3 regions of the Paenibacillus sp. WC2504 genome follow, and region 3 is predicted to be linked to each of the others. Evidence: riboswitches for the same ligand, from Rfam matches in the RefSeq annotation. Region 3 holds a riboswitch; each other region holds the start of a gene.

Region 1 (10,172 bases), 2.9 Mb from region 3:
GCACAATGATGCTGCCATCCCAAATTACGATGATTCCAACGTATTTTATCTGGAAATCCGTCGGTGCGCTCGATACGTATTATCCGCTCATTCTGAGGAGCTTCCTCGGCGGGGCTTTTGGCATCTTTCTGCTGCACCAATTTTACAAAACACTCCCGAAGGAACTGTATGATGCGGCTTGGGTGGATGGAGCGAACCCTTGGAAAATTTTCTATAAGATCTATCTTCCTTTAGCGAAACCTGCCTTGTCTGCACTAGCTGTATTCACCTTCATCAGCGCTTGGAATAACACATTAGAACCGCTTATTTACTTGCAAAATAAACAAATGTTTACCCTGCCTCTTGGGCTGTTGTTTCTGAAAAACGAAGTTCAAAACCGGATGACCCTGATCATGGCTGGTGCTGTCATCACCATTGTCCCCGTCCTTGTCGTGTTTTTATTTGCTCAAAAATACTTCGTCCAAGGAATCGCTTCAACTGGATTGAAAGGCTGACTTTACGGAACTCCAACAAATGGCCCGAATCGGGAAAAGGAGAGTGACTACAGCTATGTCTAAACAATCTAACCAATTACATGAAATGGAAGAAGCGGCTGCTCCAGTGGACGCAAAGGAAGCAGGGGAGAAGGAAGGATATAAGGAGCCATTATTTAGCCGCAGGAAATTGCTGACCACGCTAGGGTTAGGAGGAATTGCCGCTGTCTCCAGCGGATTATGGCAGATAGCAGGCGGGTCTACCGCTTTTGCCAGCGATCAATCCGTTACAAGTTCCGTATATGGCGTGGCGATTAAGAAACGTAAAACCGAGATGCTTGAGATTCTGGACATGAAATTCTGCGTCGCAGTTAAGTTGGAGGACCTGAGGGTCGAACTCGAGCCCGATCCTGCGCTCGCTTATTATGTAACGAACGAGATGCAGGAGGGCTTCTTCCGTTATGACCCGAACGACACTACATCCGTAGATAATACGGGAACCGTACTTGTGTCCTCTAACGGCAAGCGGTTCAAGCGGATCTACGGGGATACGCTGATTGCTTCTTGGTTCGGCACCAAAGGAGACGGCGTCACGAACGATACGCTGGCGTTACAGACAGCGTTAAATACCGCGTCAGGTCACAAATTGTTTATTCCCAAGCAGCGGACTGGCTTTTATTTAACAGGCCAATTGTTCATTCCGGGTCAAATTGCGATTGAATTCGAGCCGGGGACCGTCATACAAGCGGTAGATACACTGAGCAAAGTAGGGCCTGTCTATGAACGATTGATCCGCATCAAAACCGTTAAAGACGTGTATATCAACGGAAACGGCTCCACGTTACGTATGAACAAGGCGGCGTACACGACAGGCGAACAAGCCCATATTTTCGATATTAGCGGTTCGGAGAATATTATCCTTGAGAATATCAACGCAAATGACAGCGGCGGAGATGGATTTTATATCGGATATTTCGAATCGACGGTAGGTTTCTGCCGGAATATCGTGCTTCGCAATTGCCGCGCGGATAATAACCGAAGACAAGGACTCTCCGTGATCTCTGTAGATGGCCTCACCGTGGAGAACTGTCGCTTCTCCAATACGAAAGGAACAGCCCCGCAAAGTGGAGTCGATATTGAACCGAACGGCCAACTTGATTTGTTGAAAAATATTCGGTTCATCCAATGTGTGGCAGATGGGAATACAGGCCGGGGCTTCCTCGTCACTTTGCTGAAACCAACGGCTACCAGTGAGCCTATCGATATCGTTTTTGATAAATGCAAAACGAAAGGGAATTCGTTTGGTTTCTCCATGAATTATGGTGGAGATGGCACGAAAGCCGTGCAAGGCGAGATCAAACTGATTGATTGTATCGCGGAAAGTGAGCAATACGCCGGATTCTCGGACTTATCTTTCTCAGCCGACGGCGCGAAGCGCTCCTATATTCGGTGCCGGGCGATAAACTGTAACACAGTAAACCAGCCGGAAGACCCTTATGGTTACGGCTCCTCGTTCATCCTCACAACGGTGCCGTCGCAGGTAAGGACCTCTATCGGAAATGCGGTTTATACGGAGTGCGAATCCGTTGATACGCGTCAGGTTCCGCTGATAAAGCGAGGATTCTCGTTAAAGAAAAACAACGCAGAATTGCTGCGGAACGTCTCCTATTTGGGCTGTTCAGTCAAAGGTGGAGGCCAAAAGCTATATGCAATAGACCCCTCAGCCGAGGATATCTATGCCGTCAAACAACCGCTGCTTATTCATGCTTATCCCGCATCCGGATCCGTCACTTTCGATTACATAGGCTTCAAAATCACCAACGCCGGCGCATCCGCTGAGGTCACCCTGCTATTGCCAACAGCTAAAGCCAGTGTTTCGTATACTTTTTTTGTGGAAGCAGCATATCGGCTTAATTTGCAAACACAGCCTGGGAAGACAATTCTGACACCTAATGGAGGAAAGACCCTGATTGGAACCAACCTGCAGGGTAACTCTATTGTGCTGGTGGGCCGTTCAGATGGGCAGTGGGAGATTTCAAGCATGGTAGGGGATTGGCTGCAATAGCAGATTGTGGTAAGATTTGACTAGACAATTGAATCGTATTGAACACTAGGGGTGCTGTCATAGCTGAGAAAGACGTTGGTCTTAACCCTTACACCTGATCTAGGTAATGCTAGCGAAGGGAAGTGGTTGTTTGTCGTATGGGTACCTGTCATAACGCGGCCGCTTTCTATTAGAAAGCGGTTTTTTTGTTTTGACTACTAGAATTATTAAAAAAGGGGATAAGACAATGACTTTTTCTGAACGTTTATATGAGCGACTGCAACCGATATGGCGGAGGAACCACGCCCATCCGTTTGTTCAGGGAATGGGAGACGGTACGCTAGATCTGGAAAAGTTTCGCTTTTATATGATTCAAGACTATGTGTATTTAAAAGATTATGCCAAACTGTTCGCATTAGGAGCGGTCAAATCGGATGATTTGGCGGTTATGGGAAAATTTGCTGCTTTGCTGGACTCCACATTGAATGAAGAAATGTCCCTTCACAGAGCATATGCTGCTCGATTCGGCATCACAGTAGAGGAGTTGGAACAAGCCAAACCTTCCCCAGTTACGTTGGCTTACACGCATTATATGCTGCATACGGCGCAAAACGGATCGTTAGCCGAGCTAACTGCGGCACTTCTTCCTTGCATGTGGAGTTATTCCGAAATTGGCAAGGAACTAAGCCGATTGCCCGGAGTAAGCGAACATTCCTATTATGGGGATTGGATAAAAATGTACAGCTCGGAAGAGTTCGGAGCGTTAGCGCAGTGGTGCATCGGGCTGCTCGATCGGCTTGCCGAAGGAAAGCCGGAATCCGAGCTTATTCGGCTGGAAGAGATTTTTCTGAACACGACGCGATATGAATATCTGTTCTGGGAGATGGCTTACCGGATGGAAAGCTGGCCAGATGAATAGCTAGGAACAGGAATGAAACAAGGAGATTGCCGAGCGGCAGCTCCTTTTTTTTGTTCAGTTCTAAAATTATATCTTGACTAATATATATCCTAATAATAGAATAACTAACGTTATACTAAATATTAATAGGGGTGATTCACATGCATATTTTGTCCATCGTGCTTCAAATTATTTTAGGGATCGGGTTTCTGCTGTTTGGTTTCATGAAGTTTGGCAGCAAACAAATGGTAGACGAATTCAAGCGCTATCGGTTATCGCCGGGAATGAGGATTTTTACTGGTTTAGTAGAAGTACTGTCAGCCGCTATCATTATTATCGGCATTTGGGTTAGTCCATATGCCTTAATCGGTGCTATTCTTATGGCAATTACCATGTTTGTTGCGGCTCTGGTCCACTTGGTTCGCGTGAAAGATCCAGTTGCTAAAGCCATGATGCCCATCCTTCTTTTCATACTTGCTGTTATTGTCATTATTTTGAACTGAAGCAAGCTATTCATATGAACACATGTCTACGCAATTTTCTTACGAATTATGCTGAAGCAGAAGACCTTCGATTTTTTCTAATTGAATTTCCTACAGAAGTCGAATATCCTTGTGTATAAGAACGCAAATAAGGTGGTTGGCGTATGACTGAACGTGATAAAGAGGGTATAGAGCTTGATTTAAGACTTATACGTGTCATAAGAAACATGGTAAAAGAATTGTTTGGGAGCATGGAACGGAGCATTGATAGCTTTGACCTCAGTATCGAAACGTTCCAAATCCTTGAGTTTCTATACAATAAAGGTCCGCATCCCATACAGAAAATTAGCGACACTTTCTCGATACCAAGCGGGAGTATCACCTATGTGGTGGATAAGCTTGAGAAAAAAGGATTCGTGGAACGCCTTCCTATTCCAGGTGATCGCCGCAAGGTGAATGTGGCATTGACCGGAGAAGGTCGAAGCTATTTTGATAACATTTTTCCGACACATGTACAAGCAATCTCCGACGATTTGTCGTTTGTGACGGATGAAGAGAAGCTCGAACTCATTGTCCTCCTTAAGAAAATTGGATACGGCATTAAGAATCGTCAAAGTGATGCAAACGGACATGAAGATGATAAGAAGTCATAACCTTTGGTATGGCGCAAAAAAAGACCCTCTAACTGAAGAAATGAGGGTCATTTTTATCGATGAAAAATATCCTATTATTATAATATATATATAATACATTTATATCTGGTATAGATGGGAGATATGAAAATGAACATACAAGTTCTAAGCCCAGAGTTTCAAGGGAAAGAATCATTTGACGGAGGAAGAATTTATGCGCAGAAACCGCTAGGATTTTCAGGCCAAGGAGCTGCTACCGTGCGGCTCGGACCTCTTTTCTATTGGTCATGGGGGCATGCGGTTAAGGAAGGCGGCATTGGCTTTCATCCTCATCAGGGCTTTGAAATTCTAACTTACGGCATCAGCGGAAAAGGAACTCACCGTGATACGCTTGGCACAGAGAGTACACTTGCAGCAGGCGACGTTCAGTTGATGCAAACCGGATCGGGCATGCATCACGCTGAGACCGTCAATGCGGGATACGAAGGTTTTCAAATCTGGTTGGAACCATATTTGCAAGATGCGTTAAATCGCGAACCGGTGTACACCTTTTTCCATGACGATGAATTTCCTCGTAATACCCAGGATGGCGTCAACGTGAAAACGGTTGTCGGGGAAGGTTCTCCGATCCAAAAGCTTGTAACCGACGTTAACATGTACGATATCGAAATTGAAGCAGGGGCAACGTACGTTCATCGGTTATTGCCAAACCGTACGTTCGCAGCTTTAGCGTTTCGCGGCCAGTCTGGTATCCTATGGACGACTGAGGAGAATCGCGTTTCTTTTACAAACAAAGACTTTGCCATTGTACAAGCCGAAGAAGAAGTAGAAGTGAAGGTTCACGCTGAGGGTGAGAAGCTTCGGATGTTTATCGTCGAGATTCCGACGAAAGTCGAATATCCTTTGTATAATAAAGCAAGATAAGAATAGAGGACGGGGTAACAGCGATGTTACTTCGTCTTTTTTTGCACTTCCTGCCGCTCCATAAGCACTTTCCGTATAGGTTTCGCTCGATTCGGCATAATAGCAATGATTGTGCTCATTAGGAGGATCTTGCATGGGTTGGTTAAAAATAGGTAAATTCCGTTCACATAAATATCCTCCTGGTACGAAAAATTCCCTTCTGGAGGAAGACAGTCCTACTCCATTCACAGCGGATATTGAGCAAAACGAAAAGTTGCTGCAAGAAACGTTTGAGGATTGCTCCGACTTGGCTTATCGGAGGATAGATGTTAACCAGAATGTGCATTGGCTCATTGTTTATATAGAGAATTTGATTGATAAAACAACACTTGAAGAGAATGTTATTAAGCCATTGTTAATGAGTGTAACAAGTGATACATATCCGAAGGAATTCGGAGATTTGAAGAGCGAAATGATCTCCATCGGTACTGCGATTCGCACGACAAAAGTGTCTGAAGCTGTCACGAACATCTTAGAGGGTCACGCGGCTATTCTTGCGACGGGCAGCAGCGTCGTGACGACAGTTTCAATTCCCGGCACGTCCAAGAGAAGTATTGATGAAGCCTCATCCGAGCCCGTTATACGCGGTCCAAGGGATGGGTTTATTGAGCATATTTCAACCAACATCAGCCTGATCCGTGCCAGACTCAAAACTTCAAAGTTAAAAATGGAGTATATCACCCTTGGCGAGCTTTCCAAGACGCGAATAGCCATTACGTACTTGAAAGGGATTGCCTCCGAAACCGTTGTTGACGAAGTAAAAGCAAGATTGAAGCCAATCAAGCTGGAGGGTGTCCTTGACTCGGGGAATATAGAAGAATTTATTGAGGATCAACCGTATTCACCATTTCCCCAAGTTCACAGCACAGAACGCCCGGATGTGGTGGTTGCTGAATTACTTGAAGGGAAAGTGGCCATTCTTGTCGATACCACGCCTTTTGCTATTGTGGTACCGATGACATTCTGGACAGGTCTCCAGGCAAGCGAAGATTATTATATCCGTTGGCCAATCGCTACTTTTGTTCGTTGGATTCGCTTCCTCTTTATCATTTTTGCCATATTTGCACCGCCCATGTACGTAGCTATTACAACTTTCCACCAGGAGATGATCCCTACTAATCTTGTGCTGAGTATTGCCTCCTCAAGGGATGCTGTTCCTTTTCCTGCGATGATTGAGGCATTATTAATTGAAGTTATTTTTGAAGCCCTAAGAGAAGCAGGCATTCGTCTGCCTAAACAGATTGGCCAAGCCATAAGCATTGTCGGAGGTCTGGTCATTGGTCAGGCAGCCGTTCAAGCCGGATTTATCTCTGCGCCGGTTGTTATTATCGTGTCTATTACCGGTATCTCAGCCTTTACGATCCCGCGATACAGTTTCGCAAACGGGATTCGATTACTCCGTTTTCCAATGTTATTCCTAGCGGGGATCCTAGGCCTCTATGGCATTGTACTAGGGTTGCTAGCCATTATGCTGCACGTAACCAACCTTCGTTCATTCGGAAGTCTGTATTTTTCGCCAGTTGCTCCGCTTAAGCTTACGGCTTTGAAAGATGTCCTGATACGGATTCCGATTTGGGCTAAATTCCGCCCTTCCTTAAGACCGAATCAAGAGGGGGAATGAGATGAGCATACTCAAATATATAATTCTTCTTGTATTCTTCTTCATTAGCGGGTGCTGGGACCGTACGGAAATGAATGATATTGCTTTTGTTACGGCTACTGCACTAGACCTTGCGGATAATGGAAACATCATGTGTTATCTGCAAATCGCTGCGCCTACAACTTCCAAAGGCGCAGTTAGCGGTGGGGGGAGCAGTAATAATCAAAATTCATATGTCATATTTGCTGAAGGAAAAACGGGTAACGAGGTTCATCAAAAACTGCAGAAGAAGAGCGCTCATAGCTTGTTTTACTCTCACCGCAGCGTAGTATTTATTAGTGAACGTTTAGCTAGACATGGAACGGAAGATTTATTGGATATCTTTACACATGATCCCAGGAATCGTTTGAAGGCTTATATTATGGTAGTTAAAGACGGCGATGGGAAAAGCGAGCGGAAGATGGCGTCTCTTTTAAAAGAAATACCAAGTGAAGTAGCCAAAGAATTGCAACTTTCGGGAGATGATGTCGCCGTCACTTTACGAGATTTTTTTATTTCAACCGATAGTGAAGGGGTTCACCCCGTAGTAGGGTTAATTGAGCCTGAGATCGACTCCAATCAAGCACAAAGGCAAATTTATAGGGTTGCTGGCGCCGGCGTATTTAAAGATTACAAATTATCCGGTTTATTAGATGTCAATGAAACTTTAGCGTTTATGTGGGTGACCGACAAGCTGAAGTACGGCAGAATCACGGCAAATGTCCCGCAAAGCTCCGGGGAAGTCGGGATGATGTTAATCCATACCAAAGGTAAAATTGTTACGCACACTACAAAAGATTCCGTACAATTCAAAATTAAACTTGAAGGTCAAGGAAGTTTGGTTGAGAATACTTCAGATTTGGATATTACGGATCCGGACAATCTGAAACGAATTAAAAAGGCGCTGGAAGATGCGGCCAAAAAGCAAGTTCAAGATTTTCTGTCTAAAATCCAAAAGAAATATCAAGTTGACAGCGTGGGCTTCGGCCAAGAAGTTTATAAAAATAGCCCTGATCAGTGGGAGGCTTTGAAAGATCAATGGGATACGCAATTTCCAGAGGCGGAGATATCCATCGAAGTTCATATAACGCTAAATGGAGCGGGAATGGTACATTCTTCCTTCTATGAATAGGAGATTTAGAAAATGATCTTACAAATCGTAACTCTTATTATTGTAATGCTGGGTTGGACGTTGTATAAAGTTCGAATGTTTCTTAAGAAAAACCAGCCTGTAACGGCTGGTTTATATGGTTGCTTGATGGGAATATGTACGATTCTCGGCTCGTTATTGGCAGCCCATGTTGATATTCCAAGCACAACAGCACCTTTGAATACGATTTTTCAGCCGATTGGCAAGCTTATTCTAAACCGTTGAAGGCTAATGAACGGACTTCTTCCAGCGCCTTTTTGTGGAATCAATCAAGAGTAAGCCTAGCGGTAATACTAGATGTGTTAATAAGGCATAGCTAGGGTATGTATAATTCAAATAACTTGACAAATCGGTTGAATAATTGACAAAAATTGAAATCGAACCAAGCACGGACAAAATCGTTATTGGGATGACTAAGTCCTTATACCGTTTAATGTTAAAAAGATGCCCTAAACTTAAACAGATGATAAAAAAAGTTAGAGATATTTTGATAAAGCATCCCATAACCCAAATAGCTACCGCTAATGCCTCTAAACGTTCAAAGCTTCCTTTCAAACCAACATACTGAATCACGCTAAGCACGGGAAACGTCAATTTTTTCGTTAAAGGCCCAAAGACCATAATGAGCGGTATAATCGTAATCGCGAGAAGGCCTGAGATGGTAAACAATGAAATGAACGAAGCTTTGGTTGCTTTATTCGGTTGATTCATAAATGGGATAAGCCATCCCAATATAAAAAATTGACTTAAGTAAGCAGCAGGAAAAATGGACCCTTGAAGAACTGGTACGATGCCTTTGCTTAGAATTGGACGAAGCCTCTCCGGATCTGCCTCTGTAAGCATGAGGATCAAGAGGGGAATCAACAAAACAAGAATGAGCAAAGAGAGAGATTCATTCACTCTTGCGATAGCTTCGATCCCCATATAGACGGCAATCCCGCATAAAATGGCCAATGTTAAACTAATAACGATAGAAGGCGTTCTCATGAGCAAAACCGTGTTGATAAACTGTACATGTTGATTCAGGATAACGAAATCAAAATTGATCCAGGAATAAATATAATAGCAGCCCAAACATTTCCCAGGCCATTTCCCAATGATTTGACAGCTGTACTGAATAATCGACTGACCTGGATAACGTTTCGATAAGGTTGTCATCACCATAATCGTTAATGCTCCGATCAAAAACGCAGGAAGAATCGTTATCCAAGCATCTTGTTTTGATATCGTCGACATCAAGCCTGGTATGACAAGAATGACAGTAGGCGCTACAAATGAAAAAATTAATAAACATATTTGAGTTCCTGTTATTTTTTCGGCGGACTCCATAGATGTACTCCTTGAAAATCAGATCCTTCCAGTATTCCCTTCTTTCCTACAATAAATAAGTGAACAAAAGCCATTAGTGGGGTATAATTTTCTATAAAATGGCATGTTTATTGTGAAAAGGGGATGAATCATGAGTTCAGCGGGAAGCCAACATACGGTGCGGCAACCAAGCACGTCTAGTCCTACTAACAAATCCATGGACGCTGCAACAACTTCCGATCAAGCAAGTTATGACACAACATCTATCGCAAGCTTATCGCAAATGATGCTGCTTCAACGCACGATTGGCAATCAAGCTGTGGCTAATATGGTTCAAAGGCGAATCACGCCGCAAACGGCTCAAGGGACGGTCATTCAGCGATCGCTTGATGATGAGACCAAAGTCACCTGGACGCATATTAAGCTCAGTGCTTTATGGACGAAAATGAGGGATCGAAGCGAAGGGAAAGATGGCATGCCGAACTACGGGGGCAATATAAGGGATGCTATGGCAGATTATGTGAACACTGTACATACCGAGAGGGAGCTGGCAGAAATCATTGTCAATCGGGAGCCGTTCAAA
Region 2 (10,172 bases), 7.1 Mb from region 3:
AATGAGATTGCCGATTACAACTTTGGACTTGGCACACTTATTGTTGCCAGAGCTATAAAAGGTGACGGAGTCAACCCAGTAGGTACTGTAACGGTTGGCGACAATGGCATGGTTCACGTTGAAGGAAACGTCGTTTCTTTTGAATTATCCATTGTAGCTCCATCCGGCCAACAAGCAGTAAGCTATGTAACACTAAAACGCAACTAATCACACTTTCAAAATGGGCTGCCCGAAGTAGTGTAACTACTTTGTGGCGGTCTTTTTTTGCGTTCTGTGCCTCACATGCACCAACATGCCCATCTCACATATATTGCTAATGCATGCGCAAGCTCAACTTCTTAAGAAAAGGGGTCCGTCCCATGTACAACTACCCTGCTTATTTCATTCCTCAACAGCCTTTATATCGTCATTCCCCGACTGTGTCCGCTTCGTCCTATATTCGACGAAATGGCCAGTATGAACACCAAGATCAGTTGGAAGTTTGGACAGGTTGGGAGCAGCATTTTCCCTATTTCCATACAAATACGATCATTCCTCGTGATTATCCAACGGTTGATTCTAAAATACTATCCAACTCGATTGCATCTTCTCATCATCTGCTTAAGGACGCTTCGCTTCTCATTCAAAAGCTATCTGAACCCGCCATCGCTCACGAGCTTATGACACATGCCCAACAGGGCAATCAAAAAGAAGTGGATCGTATTGTCCACTCCTTCGGCGTGAAATCTGCTGTTGTCACTAGTTATTCCCCAAGCTCCGTGAAGTTTACGATTGATCCGCAAACCCCTGACATCCCCTGCTGTGAGGTAACATTAGCACTCAAATGGGGGCAATAGCCGACTTCCTTTATCGTACATCGAAAGCATTCCAAATCGGCCACGCCGTCCCCGCCCAAAACGCGAAGATAACAAGAAGCAGCCAGTACATCAGATAATAAAAATCTAACTTAGAATAGCTGGATTGATAATAATAAGTTCGTTTGGTTTGTGTAGAAAAACGCTTCGCTTCCATGGCCACAGCTGTCCGGTGAGCGCGACGGATGCTCTGCGCAAGAAGCGGTATGGCATACATGCGCATCAAGGTGTACCAACCTGTCAGCCAACTGCGTCTCTGCTTCCTGCCCCGCACCTTGAGCGCGTAACGCAGCGTCTGGAATTCCTCAATCATAAGCGGCAGCATGCGAAGAGCGGCAAGGAAGCTGTAAGCGTACTTCGGCGCCACCTTCCACTGCTGCATCAGCGCATAGAACAGGGCAACAGGACGTGTCGTCAAGCTGAACAGCAAGCCGACAGCGGCAACCTGTAAGCCGCGGAAGCCCAGATGCAGACCGCGGTAAAAGCTTTCTTCCGTGATTCGGATGAATCCGAGGCGAAACCACTCTGTATCCCCGCTGCCGAACATCATCATCCCCGCCGCGGAGGAGATAAAAATGAGCAGGAACGGCGAAGCATACAGCAGCAGACGCCGCAGCGGCTGGCCTGAATAAACGAACAGCGGCACCAAGGCGCCCGCCGTTAAATACATCATCGTATTCAGATTATGCGTGAATACAACAAGAACAAACAGAAGCAATGACAGGACAAGCTTCACTCCCGGATTAACCCGATGCAGCCAGGTTTCACGATACGTGAACGTTATTTGCATACCATCGGCGCCCCTTCCTCGGCTTGTGCTGCGGAAGTCGCAGACTGTTCCGTCACACAGCCCGCTTTAACCTGCCAAACGCGTGTGGCGCAGCGTTTGACGATCTCCTCATCGTGCGTCACCATCACGATGACGGTCCCGCCTGCGCGCAGCCGTTCCAGCTGCTCCAGCATGCGCATCGTACCGCGTGCGTCGAGCCCGAAGGTGGGCTCATCCAGCAGCAGGATACGCGGGCTGCGAACCATCGCAGAAGCTACGCTTAAGCGGCGCTTCTGGCCCATCGAGAGCTGGAACGGATGCCGCTTGCGCAGCGCGAGCAAATCGTACTGCCGCAGCAGCTCCTCCAGAGCAGCCTGCTGTGCATCCTTCCCTCCCTCCGCCTCCGGCAGGGAGTAGAGCAGTTCTTCTTCTACCGAATTTGTCAAGAATTGGAATTCGGGGTTTTGGAACACGAAGCCGACTTGCTCCGCAAGCTGCTCGATTCTGCTGCCCTTCACGCCATCGATCCAGCAGCTGCCCTTGGTCGGGATGAGCCGCATGATGGCGAGCAGGAGCGAGCTTTTGCCGGCGCCGTTAGCACCGATGATCGCGATCCAGTCACCTGGATAGACGCTCAAGTTATCCACAGAGGTCTTGATCTTTCCGCCGCGAAGCCCGGTAAAATCGCGAAAGGACATGACCGGCTGCCGATTCTCAGCATCAGCTTCGACTTCCGCGGGCAACTTGCTCCTGCTTAAGCGTTCCATGTTAAGTTCGCTCCAAACGCCCGGATACCAAATCCCGTAGTCGGCAAGCTGCCTTTTGTACCTTTCAAATACGATTTGTGGCGAGCCATCAGCCAAAATCTCCCCATCCGGAGAGAGAACAATCAAACGGTCGATGAGATCGAGAATGCCGCTGATTTTATGCTCCACAATGACCAAGGTTTTGTCAGCGCTAATGGACCGGATCGTTTCCCAAACAAGCCCCGTGCCTTCATCATCCAATAACGCTGTAGGCTCATCTAGAAAAAGCACTTCCGGCTCCAGCGCTAGGACGCTTGCAATCGCCAATCGCTGCTTCATCCCCTGTGACAGTTGACCAATTAAGGTATGAGCGTCTTCCAGGTGCAACCCCACTAAGCTCAGATAATGCGCGATCCGTTCCGGCATTTCCTCACGGGGAACCTGCCTATTTTCCAAAACGAAAGCAATTTCCTCATCCACATACGGCATGCAGAACTGAGCGTCTGGATCTTGAAACACGTACCCCCAGCGGCTTGGTGTGACAAGTTTATCCGCTTTCAGCGGAATCTCGATAATATCGGGAACGATCCCGCTCAGCACTTGGAGCAGTGTCGATTTCCCGCAGCCGCTTGGCCCGAGCAGCAGCACCTTTTCCCCCGGCATTACTGAAAAGGAAACCCCTTGAAATAACAGGGGAACCTCGTCACCGGGATATTTTAACCGCAGATTGGTAACCCCCATGCCCTCGCTCATCCGCATTACCCCAGTACATCGTAATCGTTCTTTGAGACGGGTCTAACCAAGTTCAGCACGCCCGTGCGAGCTAATGCTTTAGCCAAGTAATAGGCGAACACCCCAGCTATAATGGCGGAGCCTGCGAGACGAAGCCCAATAAATAAGCAATAATTCCAGAACGTTAGCTGATCGATATAGCCATAATATTTATCTACAAGCAAGGAAAGCGCTGCGGATGCGAAGGATGCTAGGACTGTTACACCCACATTCGCCCGGCGATACAAGAAAAACGCGAAGACCAGCTCTGCGCCAAGCCCTTGAAGAATGCCATACGCAAGCGTCGATACTCCCCATGATCCTCCAAAAAGGGCTTCAATTGTCGCGGCTGCAACTTCAGCCAATAAGGCGACGCCTGGTTTACGAATAACGAGGAAAGCAAATGTAGCCGCCATGAACCACATGCCGTAGCTTAACTGCTCTGCATGCAGACCGATCGGTTTTAGAAGATCATACATGGGTCCCCATATGCGATAAATCACCCCAAATACTGCCGCGATCACGATGGTAACCAAAATATCGGTCAATTTTAACCCTTTTGCTCTTGTTTCTTTTTGTGCCATTTCTTCTTCCCACTCCTTTTCCTGGATACCTTTTTTGTTAAAATGAGATAGGCGAACACGACAAAAAAAGCCTACCGGGATGCGGCAGGCATAAAATTAGTGCAAAAAGAGGCACTCCAATTCTCTACGCTGGCATTACCCAGATCAGATTAACGGTCAGTGGCATAGGGCCACTATCTCAGCCTGACTTCATCAAGCACCCGTGTTGCTATTCATTTGGCTTAACTGTAGCGGATTAACCGATATTTAGCAATGCCTTAGGAGAAATTATTTTTCCATCAAAAGTTTTAAATCCAATGTCAATCCATATAACTGGCGGATGCTGTCAACAATATCTTCCACCCGTTTCTGCTGCACTTCCGCGCTAGCAAGCACTTGCTGCACGGATGCGGCGGACTCTTCCGTAATGGCTGCCACGGATGTCATCTCCTCGGCCACCTTCTGGGAAGATAGTTGCAATTGCTGGTTCATGCGCTGCAAATTCTCGGCTTGCTCCATGACTTCAGCTGTATTCGTGTTAATAACCTCGAATAGCTGATCAACACTTTCCGCTGATTTTCTGCCCGATTCTACCGCTAGCTTGCCGACAGCTACTTTCTCAACAGCGGTTTCCACCTTCTGCTGAATGGAGCCTAGAATCTCTGAAATATCCGTTGAAGCTACGTGAGCGTTCATCGCAAGCTTCCGAATCTCACCGGCAACTACCGCAAACCCTTTGCCATGTTCCCCGGCTCGTGCAGCCTCGATGGACGCATTGAGCGACAGCAGATTCGTTTGATTCGCGATATCGGCAATCGTTGTCACGATATTTCCGATTTTCACATTTTCTTCGTTCACTTCATTCATGATGTTGGACGTTTCCGTTACGATCACGGTGATGTCCTTGATTTTATGCGTCAAATCCTCCATTTGGTTCTTACCTTCATTCGTCATGCGGGCTGTATCCCTGGATCTGCTGCTCATCGTGTTCGATGCGGAAGAGGTCATCTCCACCGTCTCATTCACTTCTTGGATAGCCGTTGTAATGTCTGTAATGGAAGTTGCTTGAGATTCAATACCGATGGAAATTTCTTGGAAAGCCGCAACAACTTCTTCTGTGATTCTGCCTGTCACGGATGCATTTTCATGAAGCGTATTACTGGAAGTTCCCAGCGCCTCTGTTGTCGTACGGACGCCTGTCAGAACCTCTTCCGTCTTCATGCGTGACACCTCGGACTCCCGAGCGCTCTGTGCTACACGGCTTAATAATCGGCTTCCTATCTGGCCTTGACCTATTAGCGTAATGATGATTAGCACATAAAAAACATTGATAGCAATATAGTCAATTGGACCTGACAACGTGGAACAGAAATAGTTCAAATTTAAGATCCCGATAACGCCATTAAGCAGTAACGGTTTATAATCCATATACAAGGAGACCAGCGCTAAACTTAAATACAAGATAAGCATGCTGGACAAAGCGATATTATGCGTCATGAAGAAATATGAAATCACATTAAGGCCTATGGCAATGATATACTTGGTGTAAGTGACCCCGATTTTCCTCCAGATCAGCAGTGTACAAATTAGCGCAATAGGCGCTCCAAAAGTCAGCAGCGTCATAACGACTCCCATGGATCTATAGGAAGCCCCCATTCCTAACACCAAACAAGCCCATAACAGCTTCACCATTAATCCGTTTCTTTTATGTAGTTCCAGCATCTGCGCTGTCATTTGGTCTTCCCCCCTTTTTTCTATAAATTTTTCTACAAAAATAGACATTTACTTACATCATTCAACAATTGAAAGGGAAAATCCTCCTTTTTGTATACCGAAAACGGGATCTTTACAAAGAATTTGACTTCTTGTCTCTATCGAAACTACAATATGTAGTGTATGACGGATTATAACGTAAAGGAGCTCATATCGAATGGACACTAGCACCATACAGAACGGACCGGATATTACTGCAATTCTAATTTATATAGGGGCTGCTCTTTTCATTTTGGCCATCCTTGGTTACGTGCTTGCCGCGAAGACGAACAAAGCGAACACGAGCAAGCTGAAAAAGGCCGAGAAGCAGGCCCTGCACAAAAAACGCAAGACTTGGATGCTTCTCTCTCATACTCTTATGATTTTGGCCGTTTGTTCTTTGGGAACTTCTCTGATCCAGTCTTCATCCAACAAATATAGCGTCGAAAAGCTTAATTACAATGCGCCTATCGAGGTCACGACGGATAAGGATTACGGGCGCAATCATGATGAGGGTATGCTGACCTACGAGATGAAAATCCCGACTTCAGGCACGCATAGCCCCCATGACTTAAAGTTCGGTTTTTACAAGGAAAAACCGACATATGCTATGCTTGTGCATAACTTGGAGCACGGTGACATCATCATCTATTATCATCCCGATGCACCTCAAGAACTCAAGGATCGCCTCGAATATTTGAGCCACTTCAAACAAGCAGGCGCCGGTGTGCTGGCTGTGCCTAACCCGGATGTGCCCAGCGATAAAGAGGTTGTCGTAACGGCCTGGACGAAAACGATGCAGCTTCCTAAGTTTGACGAAGCCAGCGTGGGAACTTTCATTTACCAGTATATCGATAAAGGTCCTGAGAAGATCCCGCCTGAAGTGCGCCGTGGCGGCGGAACGATGTAACCATCCAAGTAGACGAACTCCAGCTATTTACGGACGTTTTCGCGGTCGGAAACCAGATCAGTTGGCACTAGTCCGGTCAACCTTTTAAACACACGATAAAAATAGGACGGGTCATTGTACCCGATGAAATCGGATATTTCCGTCACCGTTAACGCCGAATGCCTGAGCATGTACACAGCCGTTTTGATCCTGGCTGCATGCACGTATTCACTGATCGTCTGTCCTGTCACTTTGCGAAATAGGGTAGCTGTGTAGTTCGGCGATCTGCTAATGCAGACACCCAGTTCCTCCTTACTGACATGCTCCCGGTAGTGGTTCTGGATGTAACTCTTCATCTGCTCGACTAGTTGCAGCGTGGCGCTCGTTGCAGCTTCTTGGTCCCACTCTCTGTGCAAATAAACGAACAGCTCTGTTAGCAGCGCTTCACACAGCGTCTGATAATAGGGCTGTTTGTCCTGCCATTGCTGATGGATATGTCGCAGCCGGTCGAGAATCAGTTCATATTTGCTCGTGAATCGACTTGTGGCGCTGGACAGCTTAAAAAGCGGAAATGACGCATGAGCTTGAACGGCTCTCGGATCAAATTGAACGACATATTTTTCGTGCAGCATGGTTGGAACACTTCGTCCGTAAAAGGGAATACTGCTTGGGATGAGCAGCCATTGCCCCTTCTCCAGCACTTGCTTTTTTTCCTCGATCCAATAAACGCAGCGGCCGTAAGTAACAAGCACAAGCGTCCAATCCTCGCACCCCTCCTGTGATTCCCCATACCAATTGCTGCTTTTATCATACGTGTAACTTGTTACCTTCATCTTCCACCACCTGCATACTATTTTTCATATAGCATACTATATTTCATGGAATTTTGTCGAAATAAGGCATATAATGAAGCCAAAATTGATTCGTCCACAACGAAAGGAAGTCCTAAACAATGCGTAAAACGAAAATCATTTGTACCATGGGACCTGCTTGCGATTCCGTCCCGACTCTAAAGGAACTCATTCGCTCCGGTATGAGCGTTGCCCGACTTAATATGGCTCATGGCGATTTGGATGAGCACCGCGGACGCATTCAGCGCGTTCGTCAAGCGGCTCAGGAGTTAGGTGTTGTCGTTCCGATTCTGATGGATATCAAAGGACCGGAAATCCGCATCGGACAACTGAAAGATGCTTCCTATGATTTGAAAGCCGGCGATCGCATCGTTCTGACGACAGAACAAATTGTCGGGGACGGCAACCGCGTTTCCGTGAATTACCCTGGCCTCCCGCAGGACGTTAAGCCAGGCAATCTTGTGCTTATCGACGACGGCTCCATTGAGCTTCGCGTTGAATCCATCGATGGCACGGAAGTCATCTGCAGCGTCTTGAACCAAAGTGTTCTGAAGCAGCGTAAAGGCGTTAACTTGCCAGGTGTTCGCACATCTCTGCCAGGTGTAACTGAACGTGACGTGATGCACATTAAATTCGGTATCGAAGAGAACATCTCCATCGTCGCCATGTCATTCGTGCGTAACGGGAACGATGTTCAGGAAGTTCGCGGTATTCTGGAGCAGCATGGCGCAGGCAATACGCCGATTATCTCTAAAATTGAGAATGAAGAAGGCATGACGAACTTCGCTTCTATCCTCGAGGCTTCCGACGGCATCATGGTTGCGCGCGGTGATCTTGGGGTAGAAATTCCAACAGAAGAAGTCCCTATCGCGCAAAAAGATATGATCCGTGCTTGTAATCTAGCCGGCAAACCGGTTATTACAGCAACGCAAATGCTGGATTCCATGCAGCGTAACCCGCGTCCGACGCGTGCAGAAGTGAGCGATGTCGCTAACGCCGTCCTTGACGGCAGTGACATGGTCATGCTTTCCGGCGAAACCGCAGCAGGCAAATATCCCGTCGAGTCCGTGACGATGATGGCGACAATTGCCGAGCGCGTTGAGCAGACGATGGAGCGCAGCTCCATGATCGATGCACAGCTGCAATCGAACAACGAAGTGACGGAAGTGCTGTGCCAAGCGGTTGTATCTTCTGCGAATAAGCTGAAGGCTGCAGCGATTCTGACGCCTACAGAGAGCGGATTTACCGCACGGATGATTGCCAAGTATCGTCCGGAGGCGCCGATTATTGCGGTAACGTCCAACGAGTACGCGATCAATCTGCTTAGCATGGTACAGGGTGTAATCCCCATCCATGGCGAGTTCTGCGAATCGACGGATGCGATGATTCGCTCGGCTATCGGACATGCCGAAACCCTCGGCTACGTGAAAAAAGGCGACCTTACCGTCGTTTCCGCAGGTGTTCCTGTGGGGAAATCGGGAACAACCAACCTGTTGAAGGTTGAGCGGGTATAAATCGTTTGGTTTAAAGGATCGTTTGGAGAGAATCGGATAAAAAGAGAGAATAGATGGATCAGAGAGAACAAAGAGATCCACAATAGAGAAAAGGCGCCTTATGGGTGTCTTTTCTCTTTTAATGCCTTAAAACCTCAGCCAAGGGGCAAATTAACGGTAACTTTATCATGCACTTTTAACGGGAGGCTCCATGATTATCCGACTTGGATTCGTATCGATTGCGCTCGCGATTTTTAATAATACACCCAGCTCGACATTTACGTATAAGCTGTTCTCACAGCGTCCGCGCGAGGAAGCCCTTCAGCGTGCGATTGATATCGGACGCAAAAACCTCGAAGCCACGCAGCGCATCCTCTTTTACAATGCCGCTCATGGGATTCGCTTGTTTCGTCTCTCTTCCTCGCTCATTCCGCTCGCCACGCATCCGGATGTGCAAATTGACGTAGCCGGCGAATATAAAAAAGAGCTCAAGAAGCTCGGCGACTTCGCCAAGGCACATGACATTCGCCTCAGCATGCACCCCAACCAGTTTACCCTGCTGAACGGGAGCGACTCGGTGGTTGCGGCGGCGATTCAAGACTTGCGCTACCATGCTGCTATTCTCGATGGGATGGGGCTGGATGAATCAGCCATCATCAACATCCACGTCGGAGGCGTGTACGGCGACAAAGCCGCCGCGACGGAGCGGCTGTTTGCGAAGGTCCCCGAGGTGCCGGATAACATCATGCAGCGGCTTACTTTTGAAAATGACGATAAAACCTACACCCTCGAGGAAACCCTCGCCGTGAGCCAGCGGTTGCAGCGTCCCTGTATGCTGGATTTGCATCATGATTGGTGCAACCCATCAGAGGCCACACCTCAGGAGCTGCTTCCGCAGATCGCGAAGACTTGGGGCGATATCCCTATGAAAATCCATATTTCGTCTCCGAAGTCTTCCAAGGACACGAAGGAGTTTCGCTCCCATGCTGACTACATTGAGCCGGAGCAGCTGGTCGCTTTCCTCAAAAGCTGCAAGGAGGCAGGACTGGACCGCGTCGACGTCATGATAGAGGCGAAGATGAAGGATCTTTCTCTATTCCAGCTGGCGGAGCAGCTGGGTAAGATCCGGGGGATTAAGCGGATTGATGGAGGCATTTTGGAGTGGTAGATAGGTAAAGAAAGACCGTAGAACGGAGCGGATTCCGCTTAGTTCTACGGTTTTTTGGGTTCGGTTGAGCCGTGGGATTAGTGAGGGGAAGCAACAGGTATTAACGCCGATTACTCCCGTTATTTTCCTCGTCTCATTCATTTTTGCACAGATAGATGGATTCTCTAACGTTAATTTGTTCAAAATCAACCATTTTCCGGAAACACCGATGATTTAGATGGAGCTTTTCCAGTTATTCCGTTTCCTGAGCCGACGCAGCTTGGATTAGAGGTAGATTTTCCAGCTATGTCAGTGTGACCGCACCTCTAGGAGTCGG
Region 3 (10,172 bases):
TCTTCTTGCTGAGAATCGAGTTCAAAAATAAGAGCGCGAAACTTTCTAAGCCATTCCGCATATTTTTCTTTGCTCATTTTGACTTCGACCTGCGTCATAATGATTGGCCAATGCGCACGGTCAGCAGATGGAATTTGGAACGCCTCTTCAGGGGCATTAATCGCTCTGCGTCTGGCACGCGCAAGCACGCTCAAGGTTCTCTCACGGTAGTAGTTCTCTACCTCGGAAACATAGGGGAGCAGCGCTTCACTAGGCACGAAGCCACGCGCGACGGCTCGGTAAAACTTCTGAACGATACCATTTTTAAGTTCCGTACGTATCACCGAAATCAATCCATGCTTTTCGAGCTCATTCAAATGATAATGTACTTTGGCACGCGCCATTCCTAATAGTTTAGCCAATTGTTGGCCGGTATACGCTTTCTCGATGAGATAAAGCAGCACCTTGGCGCGCAGTGGATCACTTATCGTTTTTAATTGTTCTAACTCTTCAATAATATAGACCGGTTGCAGCTTCATCCTGGATTCGACCTCCCTCTCCTGTACCAATTTTGCCGTGTAAACAAGCGTCTGTTGGTCAACTCTTAATCTCTTACGAGATTAATTAAACGACGGTCAAATCTTTTTAACCGTATCATAATGCGAAAAGGAAATCATGTCAATTGCCGTTTCTGCAATGTTCATCGACATCCCCCTCACTTAAATGTTTCAACGCGTTAACGAATTACCGAAGTTAAGCTTTATTCTCTATGGTAGCAAAAAGGGACGTTTCTGTCACCAAGAAAGGCGCAAAACGTCCCATAATTTTTAACTATAAATTTGGTTTCCCGCTTTACGGAACTCATTAGACTTTTCCAGCATCCCACTGCTCACCGCAGACGCTTCATCCAGCCCCCGCGCATGCGCGTACTGCCTGATATCCTGCGTGATTCTCATGGAGCAGAACTTCGGTCCACACATGGAGCAAAAGTGTGCTGTTTTGGCGCCCTCAGCCGGCAGCGTCTCATCGTGATACTCGATCGCTCGCTCCGGATCGAGCGAGAGATTGAACTGATCGCGCCAACGGAACTCAAAGCGCGCCTTCGACAGGGCGTTATCGCGAATTTGCGCGCCCGGGTGCCCTTTGGCAAGATCGGCGGCATGCGCAGCGATCTTGTAGGTGACGACCCCAACGCGGACGTCCTCTTTGTTCGGGAGGCCGAGATGCTCCTTCGGCGTCACATAACACAGCATCGCCGTGCCGAACCAACCGATCATCGCCGCACCAATCGCGGAGGTGATGTGGTCGTAACCCGGCGCAATGTCCGTCGTCAGCGGTCCTAGCGTGTAGAATGGCGCTTCATCGCAGACTTCCAGCTGACGGTCCATGTTTTCCTTGATCATGTGCATCGGCACATGACCCGGCCCTTCAATCATCACTTGGACGTCGTGGCGCCAAGCGATTTTGGTCAGTTCGCCGAGCGTATCCAACTCGGCGAATTGCGCTTCGTCGTTCGCATCCGCGATCGAACCGGGACGCAGCCCGTCGCCGAGCGAGAACGCGACATCGTAGGCTTTCATAATTTCGCATATCTCTTCAAAATGCGTATATAGAAAGTTCTCTTGGTGATGCGCCAAGCACCATGCGGCCATAATGGATCCCCCGCGAGACACGATCCCCGTTACGCGCTGAGCGGTCATAGGAATGTAACGCAGCAGCACGCCTGCATGAATCGTGAAGTAGCTGACCCCTTGCTCCGCCTGCTCAATCAGCGTATCCCGATACACTTCCCATGAGAGGTCTTCGGCCTTGCCGTTTACTTTCTCAAGCGCTTGGTACAAAGGCACCGTACCTACTGGAACCGGTGAATTGCGAATGATCCACTCGCGTGTTGTATGTATGTTTTTGCCTGTCGACAAATCCATGATCGTATCTGCGCCCCAACGGGTGGCCCACGTCATTTTCTCCACCTCTTCCTCAATGGAAGAAGCGACCGCGGAGTTTCCGATGTTCGCATTGATTTTCACCAGAAAGTTGCGTCCGATGATCATTGGCTCGCTTTCCGGGTGATTAATATTAGAAGGAATAATGGCCCGGCCCAGCGCGACTTCTTTCCGCACAAACTCGCTATCCAGATTCTCCCGAATCGCAATGTACTCCATCTCGGGCGTTATGATGCCTTTGCGGGCATAGTGCATCTGGGTTACGTTACAGCCCGGCTTAGCTCGAAGGGGCCTTCGATTTAATCCCGGGAATACCTCCGCAGCTCCTCTTGCATCCGGCGAGGAAAGTCCGTTGTCTTCCGGCTTTACTTCACGTCCCTCATAAGCTTCTACGTCCCCGCGTTCTTCTATCCATGGCAAGCGATTAGCCGGCAGCCCTTGTCGAATATCGGTATTTCTTTCCGTATCCGTATAAATACCGCTTGTATCATAAACATGTACAGGCTCATTCGCTACTTCGTCGCCGTGAATATTCGTGGAAGTCCCGAGCGAAATTTCCCTCACGGGTACTTGGATATCCGGTCTGGACCCTTGTAGATACACCTTTTTGCTGCCAGGAAATGTAGACACTTGAACGTTTTTCACGGGGCTGCTGTTATTGCTTGTTGTCACATCATGACCTCCTTTTAATGGGTTATTGTATAAATGAACTCGGCATCTTTAAAATGTGATCCAGCTCCGACGCCGCTTCCTGCGGGGAGCGCGCGCCGGCGATCGCGCTCACAACCGCCACGCCATCCGCCCCTGCGCGGATGACGGGCAAGGCATTCGTGGCATCGATGCCCCCGATGCCAACCAAAGGCAGCCGGATGCCGCCTTCGCGCATCCGGGCAATCATGGCAGGCCCCCGGACCTCACGCGCATCGAGCTTCGTGCGCGTGGCGTATTGGGGGCCTACGCCCAGGTAGTCGGCGCCTTCGGCCAGCGCCGACTGCGCCTCCCCCAGATCGTGGGCTGACACGCCCACGATCATATGCTTCAGCCGCTGCCGCACGGCGGCGGCTGGGGCGTCCTCTTGGCCGATGTGAAGCCCATCGGCCTCCAGCTCTAGAGCAAGCCTTTCATCGTCGTTGATGATGAAAGGGATCCGGTGCTGCGCGCATAAACGGCGCAGCCGGGCGCCCAGCTCGAGCAGCGCCGGCCCCTGCAGGGCCCCGGCGCCTTTCTCGCGGAGCTGAAACATCGTGATGCCGCCGGCAATCGCCGCCTCCAGCACCGCATAAGGATCAGCCCCTCCACAGTTCGGGCTGCCCATCACCAAATACAACCGAAGCGCTTTGCGCAGTTCTTCACTAGTCATCGGGTACCTCCAGCGTAAACATCATGACTCACAATAATCGCGTTGGAGGATGCAGTGCTCTCCTGCTTTTGCCCCCGTTGGTACGCCCAATGGTTCGTTGGTCCATGGCCGCTTCCGATATACAGCGGTTCAGCAATAGCGGCTTGGATGAAGTTTTTGGCCAAATGCAAAGATTCAGCAGCTGGCAGACCCTGCGCAAGTCCGGAAGTGATAGCCGCAGCAAATGTGCAGCCAGTACCGTGTGTATGCGGTGTATGTAAACGTCGGGACGAATACTCTGTAAACGACTTCCCATCATAGAGCAGATCCGTAGCATAAACGGAGTCCGCTTCATGACCGCCTTTGATCATCACATGCTGACAGCCGTATGCGTGAATTTTTCTTGCTGCTTGCTGACGCGACTCGCTATCCGTGATCGATATCCCGCTAAGCGCCTCCGCTTCCGGAATGTTTGGTGTGACCACGTCAGCCAGCGGCAGCAGGTATTTAATCATGGCGTCTATCGCCTCTTGTTGAAGCAAAGAAGCGCCACCTTTGGCGATCATGACAGGATCGACGACAACCCGCTCCCATTTGTAGCTTTTTATCGCTGCAGCTACGATTCGGATAATTTCAGACGAGAATAACATACCGGTTTTAAGAGCATCCGGTCGCAAATCAGCTCCGATGGACGCTAGCTGCTGTTCCACTGCCTGAGCGCTCATTGGGAACACGCCTTGAACGCCTAACGTGTTCTGCGCGGTCACGGCGGTAATCACCGACATACCGTAGACGCCCAGCTCTTGGAACGTCTTTAAATCGGCCTGGATTCCTGCTCCCCCTCCGCTATCGGAACCGGCGATTGTCAGAGCTTTATATATGGCCATCTGGGCTCCCCCTTTCAGAATTAGTTACAATCAGCCCCTCCTAAACCCGGCTAAAACCATCCATCGGGCTGCTCGCCGAAGCATAACGTTTTTTCGGAATTCGGCCTGCCTCAAAACCGGCGCGTCCCGCTTCAATAGCGAGCTTCATGGCATACGCCATTTTGACCGGATCCTTGGCACCCGAAACCGCTGTGTTCAGCAGCACACCATCTGCGCCCATCTCCATCGCCAGCGCTACGTCCGAAGGAGCGCCTATACCGGCATCGACGATGACCGGCACCGTTGCTTGCTCAATAATGAAGCTCAGGTTGAGGGGATTGATAATGCCCTGCCCTGTGCCAATTGGTGAAGCTCCCGGCATGATGGCATGCACCCCAAGCGCTTGAAGGCGTTTAGCCAACAACACGTCATCCGACGTATACGGCAGTACGATGAAGCCCTCTTCCAGCAGCATCTCCGACGCCTTTAATGTTTCAACGGGGTCTGGCAGAAGCGTCATCTCATCGCCGATCACTTCTACCTTAATCATGTCGCAAAGCCCGGACGCTTTCGCCAATTTGGCGATGCGCACCGCTTCTTCCGCTGTTTTGGCCCCTGCCGTGTTCGGGAGCAGCGTGAAGTTCGACACATCCAGCATGGATAAGAAATTCGGCTGGCTCGCCTCAAAAATGTTCATCCGCCGCACCGCAAACGTCAAAATCTGCGATTCGCTCACATCCACAGCCTGCTTTTGAATATCGAAATTCGGGAATTTGCCTGTGCCTAACAATAATCTTGAACGAAATTCATATGGACCGATTTTTAACATGGTTAATTATCCCCCTCCAACAAAATGAACGATTTCGATTTTATGTCCTTCCGATAACTCCGTTTTCACATGATCTTCTTTTTGTAAAATGTTCTGATTATGCTCGACAACGAGCATTTTCTCCTGCAGCTCAAAATGGGCTAGCAGCTCTTCAATCGTACGAATCGCATCCGGAACCTCGACGCTTTGGCCGTTAATGTGCAGCTTCAATGCTTTGCAGCTCCTCTCCTTGTAGTCGCCCGCCTTCCATCCGCTTGGACGTTCCCGACAGATCAGGGCAGAATGCGTCCAAATTGGGCTGCAAACTGCCCGCGTCCTCGCCTGATACGAGCTGAGCGATGATCTTCCCTGTGATCGGGCTGAGTAAAATCCCGTTGCGGTAATGCCCGCAGGCCGCAAATAAGCCCTCATACATCGGGACTTTGCCGATGTACGGCATGCCGTCTGGCGTCTGCGGACGCAGGCCTGACCAAGCTTTTTCCCACTCGGCATCGCCGATTGCGGGCATTAATTGCTTCGCTCTCTCCATCAGCTCTGCGAGCCCTGCCAGCGACACCTTGCGGTCGTAGCTGTTCGGCACAACCGTCGCGCCGACGAGCAGCCGTCCTCCTGCTTTGGGAACAATATAGCACCCTGGCGTGAAAAGGGTCTTCTGCAGCTCGCGCTTCTCCGTGAGTACTGAGAAGCACTCCCCCTTCACGGGATACACCGGCAGGTCGATCCCGCTGCCGGCGAGGAACTGGCCGCTCCACGTCCCGGCCGCCACAACAACGTGCTCGCTATACAGCGGCCCCTCGCTCGTCATTACGCCGACGACGCGATCGCGCTCCGTCAGCAGCCCTTGCACGTGGGCGAATTCCTGCAGCTTCGCCCCGAGCACCCGCGCCGCCTGCGCGAATGCCGCCGCCAGCTGCGGCGCCTCGACCTGCCCATCCTCGGGCAGGTACAGAGCTCCGCGCGTCGCCTTGCTCAGCGCGGGTTCGAGCGCTGCGGCTGCGGCTGCGCTCAACCACTCCGCTCTTTCACCCGCTGCGCGCTGGAGCTTCTCCCTCGCGCGCAGTTCTTGTTCCTGAGCGTCGCTGAGCGCGACGTTCAAGAGCCCTTCACGGACGAGACCGATGTCGATGCCCGTGAGGCTCCTCAGTTCCCCGCTCAGTTCGGGGAACATCGCTCTGCTTTGCCGGGCCCACTGGAACAGGGGCCCGGTGTCCTCCATCTCGGACTGCGCTCCGAGCATGCCGGCTGCGGCCGCCGAGGCCTCCGTCCCTAACCTGCTGCGCTCCAGCAGCGTGACGGACTGGCCTCGCTTCGCCAAGTGATAGGCGATTGATGCGCCTATCACGCCTCCGCCAACGATGATAATGTCACTCGTATGCTTCAAGTCTCTCACCTCTTGTTTCTTCTTGCTGCAACTCTCGGATGTAAGCTTTTACGGTTTCCACGGGGTCATCCGCCTCCCAGATGCCGCTCATCACTGCGATGCCGGAAGCTCCTGCAGCCAGCACAGACCTTACTTTTGCAGGCGTTATGCCACCGATAGCGATGACTGGAATCGTGACCTGCCGGGCAACATTCCCCAGTTGTTCTAGCCCTCTTGGCTCAACCCCCAGCTTTGAACCCGTTGCAAAAATATGCCCATACAAGACATAATCCGCCCCTTCGCTCTCACGTTTTACAGCTTCCTCCGTGCTATGTACGGAGACTCCTGTGCGATGCGCACTTTGGTAGCTCTCCTTTATCGTCATCAGTTGCGGAGAGCTTTCAGGAAGGTGCAAACCGCCAAGCCCCGCAGCAGTTGCCATCCAGGGGTAGCCGTTAATACAAAGGATTCGCGCGGGTACACCTTGTTCCAACAAATACTGTACGCCCATAAAAACTTCATCCATCGGCTTATTTTTCTCGCGGATATGAATGGCTGTGACATAAGGATGGATCTGGATTGCAATGGCAGCCATCTCCTTCCATGCCAACTTGCCATTCGATATCACATGCAGCTCGCGCTCGGACATGGAAGTCCGCCTCCTCACTTTTTGAACCGATGTATCGATAGGCAATGCAGCCTGGAGCGGCAATCAAGACGCAAAAAAACCACTTTTCCTAAGAAAAGTGGTTGTAGGTTGCCCGCATAATAAACATGCAAAAATGAGGCGCCAAAGTCCGGTTTCCACTTTCCTCCGCTGGTATGACCCAGTTCAGGTTCAAAGGGTTCAGATTGCTCTGTCTCAGCCTTGCGGCGCCCCTAGGGATACATTCGTATTCATTTGTTCATTATCATAACACGGTATCCAGTCGATGGAAATAAAAATTTCCAACCCATCTTATCCTAGTCACCCGAAGCTAATGCTCTTATAATAGGGAGAACGCAACCCTCGGCCTTTATTATCCATTGTCAGGAAGGATGAACACCCAGATGCTATCTCAATTGAATCGCCAACTGGAAAAAATTTTGCCGCTCATCACCCCTGTCAGCGTGCTTATCGGCGTTCTGCTCGGCAGTCATTTATCCGGCTTTACCTTCTTATCGCCTTGGCTGTTTGCCTTTATGACGTTCTCGGGCAGCATCAGCTCCAGCTTCAAGGAATTTATTAAAGTTATCGTCCAGCCCTTCCCTCTTATCGCTACGCTGCTGATTCTACATGTCGGTATGCCGCTGCTCGCGCTTGGACTCGGTCACGCAGTTTACAGCTCTGAGCCGTTAACCATCACTGGACTCATTCTGGCAGCAGCCATTCCAACAGGAATTACAAGCTTCGTGTGGGTCGCCATTTATCGTGGGAACATCGTGCTGACCCTATCCATTATTCTCATGGATACCGTTCTTTCACCGTTTGTTGTTCCTTATACACTCTCTGCACTGGTCGGTACGAAAGTCCAGATGGACACTTTTGCCATGATGCAAGGTCTATTCTTCATGATCGTCGTCCCGTCCTTACTGGGCATGCTGCTTAATCAATGGACGAAAGGCAAAATCAAAGAACAATGGAGCGGCCGTCTAGGTCCTTTTTCGAAAATATGCATGGGCATCGTTGTCGCGATTAACAGCTCCGTTATTGCGCCATACTTGCGTGATTTTAATGCCAAACTGCTTGGTTTGGCCGGTTTTGTACTAGCCCTCGCTTCTCTCGGCTACATCCTGGGATGGATCGTCGCCAAGCTGATGAAGTGGGAGCAGGACGTCGTTGTGGCGCTTACGTTTAACAGCGGGATGCGGAATATTAGCGCCGGCGCCGTGCTTGCTGTAACGTACTTTCCGCCTCCGGTGGCCATTCCAGTTGTGCTCGGGATGCTGTTCCAGCAATCGCTGGCGTCATTATTTGGTTTTCTATTGAACAGAAAATACGCTCTGAAAAGCGATAGACCTAATCTTACTGTGAATCGCGCCAAACAAGTTTAATGGAGGAGCTGCCTGCGCAGCTTCTTTTTTGCATGCTCTTTTACACGCTCAGCCATTTTTAAGCTAACATTTATCTCCTATTCAGCTTCCCTTCTCTTTTTTTTCATAATTACGCCGTACAATGAAACTGAAATGGAAGATCAATGATAGGAGTGGTACATAGACATATGAAAATTAAAATGAAACAAATAGCCGGCTTATGCATCCTTATTCCCGCTTTGCTCAGCGGTTGCGGTAACCAAGCTTCCCCTCAGCAAGCAGCGGCAAGCACAGCACAGCCTCAAGCGAGTGCGCAAGCTTCGCCAGATGCGAAGCAGCAGGGGCAGAATCGTCCCGCTATGAGTCAGGCGCAGAGACAATTGTTCAGCACCTTCCAAACGCTTCTCATGATGGACAAAGCGGAAGGACTTGCCATCACGAAGGAGCAGGCCCAAGTCATGCTGCCCGTTGCGCAGGACATTGAAACCAAAGCTGAGCTCAGCGACGAGAACAAAACAAAGCTGCTCGAGAAGTTGACGGACGCGCAGAAGAAGTTCATCGATGACGCTGCGAGCAAGATGGCCAATCGCGGGAATGGCGGCGGGAACCAAGGTGATGGCACGCGTGGCAACTTCAATGGGCAAAAAGGCTCGAAACCGGATGCCTCAGGCGCACCTTCCTCTTCGGCTTCACCGAATGCAGCAGCCGGTTCAAACGGCACGGACGCTGGGAAACAGCCTCGCGAGAACGGCGGCAAACCAGGCGGCAATCGTCCTGCCGGAGGCAATGGCGGGCAAATGATGAAGGATCCGGGCAAACAGCTTGTGGAGCTTTTGCAGGAGAGAGTGAAATAAAGCAGGGATCTCATCTTTAGAGGAACTTCAGGCCCGCGGAATTTGGTGTATAGCGCGGACAGTCTGTTCGTGTACGCGAATAATGGGCTGGACTTTGCCTAGTGCTGCCAACAGTCAATTGTAACGGACCCCACAGCCGCTATTTCCAATAAAATAGCCTGATTTTTGAGCTAACGGACCCCAGAAGCGTTATTGCACCTCAAAGCAGCGAAAAACACTGCCACAGAGGTAAATAACGGCTGCTGTGTCCGTTAGATTTTGAAAAGGGCTCTATTTCATCGAATAGCGGCACCTGAGTCCGTTAGCGCGTAAGCAGGCTGCTTGCTCAGTCAGGCCATAGCCATCGTGGCAGCAACATTGGAAACCGTAAAGAAAATGACGTTATTTGGGCTTGTATAGCCCGTTAATTTATCGAAAGTAAGGTTAACCCGAACGAAAAAAGGGCTTCCCGTCGGTAGATTTCTCTACATCCGGGACAGCCCTTTTCAGCGTTGATGTTTAACCTCTGAGTGCCTGAACAACCTGCTCGGCATCCGCTTCACCGCTGGCCACCAACTCCACGTGATCGGCAAACATATCACACATATAAACGAACAAGCTTAAAATCTCCAGCACTTCCTCACTGTCAAAAGAACGCGCAGCCGAGATGCTGTACACATAGCGGTAATGCAGCTCATTATGCTCATTAATGCCAAAATGGCCAATCGGCAACCGCGTGTTAATCTCAAGCAGCACGGCGGCAACCTTATCGCGCTTCCCTTCTTCAAGGTGAAAAGGAAGCGTACTGTATATTTGCAGCAGCTGGATCGCAGCGATCTCTTCGTCGTTCAAAGGTAAATAGCTAAAATGCAGAAAACGTTCCCGCCCTTTTTTATCCTCTTGAAAACCAGCCATCAGCACGTGAAGCGGAATCGCGTCTGATTTCTCCAACAAATTGGTGGCAAGGCCTGTCTCATCCAGAATCTCTTTTAAAAGCCCTAACTGCGCGA

Evidence for each region. Region 3 has a riboswitch for thiamine pyrophosphate ahead of ACUN27_RS03745 (DUF561 domain-containing protein). Riboswitches for the same ligand answer to the same signal wherever they lie in the genome.
Region 1: linked by a shared signal. The riboswitch ahead of tenA (thiaminase II) and the one ahead of ACUN27_RS03745 (DUF561 domain-containing protein) in region 3 are both predicted to bind thiamine pyrophosphate.
Region 2: linked by a shared signal. The riboswitch ahead of ACUN27_RS36260 (ECF transporter S component) and the one ahead of ACUN27_RS03745 (DUF561 domain-containing protein) in region 3 are both predicted to bind thiamine pyrophosphate.

Annotation. Positions count from the first base shown of each region.
Region 1 covers NZ_JBQZFH010000001.1:3,681,682-3,691,853, forward strand. The annotation lists gene ACUN27_RS16435 (carbohydrate ABC transporter permease) at 1-494, shown strand, start outside; gene ACUN27_RS16440 (right-handed parallel beta-helix repeat-containing protein) at 550-2,538, shown strand; TPP riboswitch at 2,576-2,676, shown strand; gene tenA (thiaminase II) at 2,765-3,436, shown strand; gene ACUN27_RS16450 (DoxX family protein) at 3,577-3,918, shown strand; gene ACUN27_RS16455 (MarR family winged helix-turn-helix transcriptional regulator) at 4,062-4,550, shown strand; gene ACUN27_RS16460 (pirin family protein) at 4,680-5,453, shown strand; gene ACUN27_RS16465 (spore germination protein) at 5,587-7,113, shown strand; gene ACUN27_RS16470 (Ger(x)C family spore germination protein) at 7,115-8,263, shown strand; gene ACUN27_RS16475 (hypothetical protein) at 8,276-8,506, shown strand; gene ACUN27_RS16480 (GerAB/ArcD/ProY family transporter) at 8,510-9,610, opposite strand; gene ACUN27_RS16485 (hypothetical protein) at 9,741-10,172, shown strand, end outside.
Region 2 covers NZ_JBQZFH010000001.1:7,927,942-7,938,113, forward strand. The annotation lists gene ACUN27_RS36240 (S-layer homology domain-containing protein) at 1-207, shown strand, start outside; gene ACUN27_RS36245 (hypothetical protein) at 360-836, shown strand; gene ACUN27_RS36250 (energy-coupling factor transporter transmembrane component T family protein) at 847-1,644, opposite strand; gene ACUN27_RS36255 (ABC transporter ATP-binding protein) at 1,635-3,122, opposite strand; gene ACUN27_RS36260 (ECF transporter S component) at 3,128-3,724, opposite strand; TPP riboswitch at 3,829-3,938, opposite strand; gene ACUN27_RS36265 (methyl-accepting chemotaxis protein) at 3,992-5,437, opposite strand; gene ACUN27_RS36270 (DUF3105 domain-containing protein) at 5,634-6,365, shown strand; gene ACUN27_RS36275 (helix-turn-helix transcriptional regulator) at 6,389-7,177, opposite strand; gene pyk (pyruvate kinase) at 7,297-8,709, shown strand; gene uvsE (UV DNA damage repair endonuclease UvsE) at 8,900-9,856, shown strand; gene ACUN27_RS36290 (hypothetical protein) at 9,921-10,073, shown strand.
Region 3 covers NZ_JBQZFH010000001.1:814,628-824,799, reverse strand. The annotation lists gene ACUN27_RS03780 (ArsR/SmtB family transcription factor) at 1-518, opposite strand, end outside; gene thiC (phosphomethylpyrimidine synthase ThiC) at 807-2,594, opposite strand; gene thiE (thiamine phosphate synthase) at 2,617-3,282, opposite strand; gene thiD (bifunctional hydroxymethylpyrimidine kinase/phosphomethylpyrimidine kinase) at 3,279-4,148, opposite strand; gene ACUN27_RS03760 (thiazole synthase) at 4,189-4,956, opposite strand; gene thiS (sulfur carrier protein ThiS) at 4,963-5,166, opposite strand; gene thiO (glycine oxidase ThiO) at 5,150-6,337, opposite strand; gene ACUN27_RS03745 (DUF561 domain-containing protein) at 6,321-6,965, opposite strand; TPP riboswitch at 7,109-7,207, opposite strand; gene ACUN27_RS03740 (bile acid:sodium symporter family protein) at 7,367-8,350, shown strand; gene ACUN27_RS03735 (hypothetical protein) at 8,518-9,183, shown strand; gene ACUN27_RS03730 (YbjN domain-containing protein) at 9,682-10,172, opposite strand, start outside.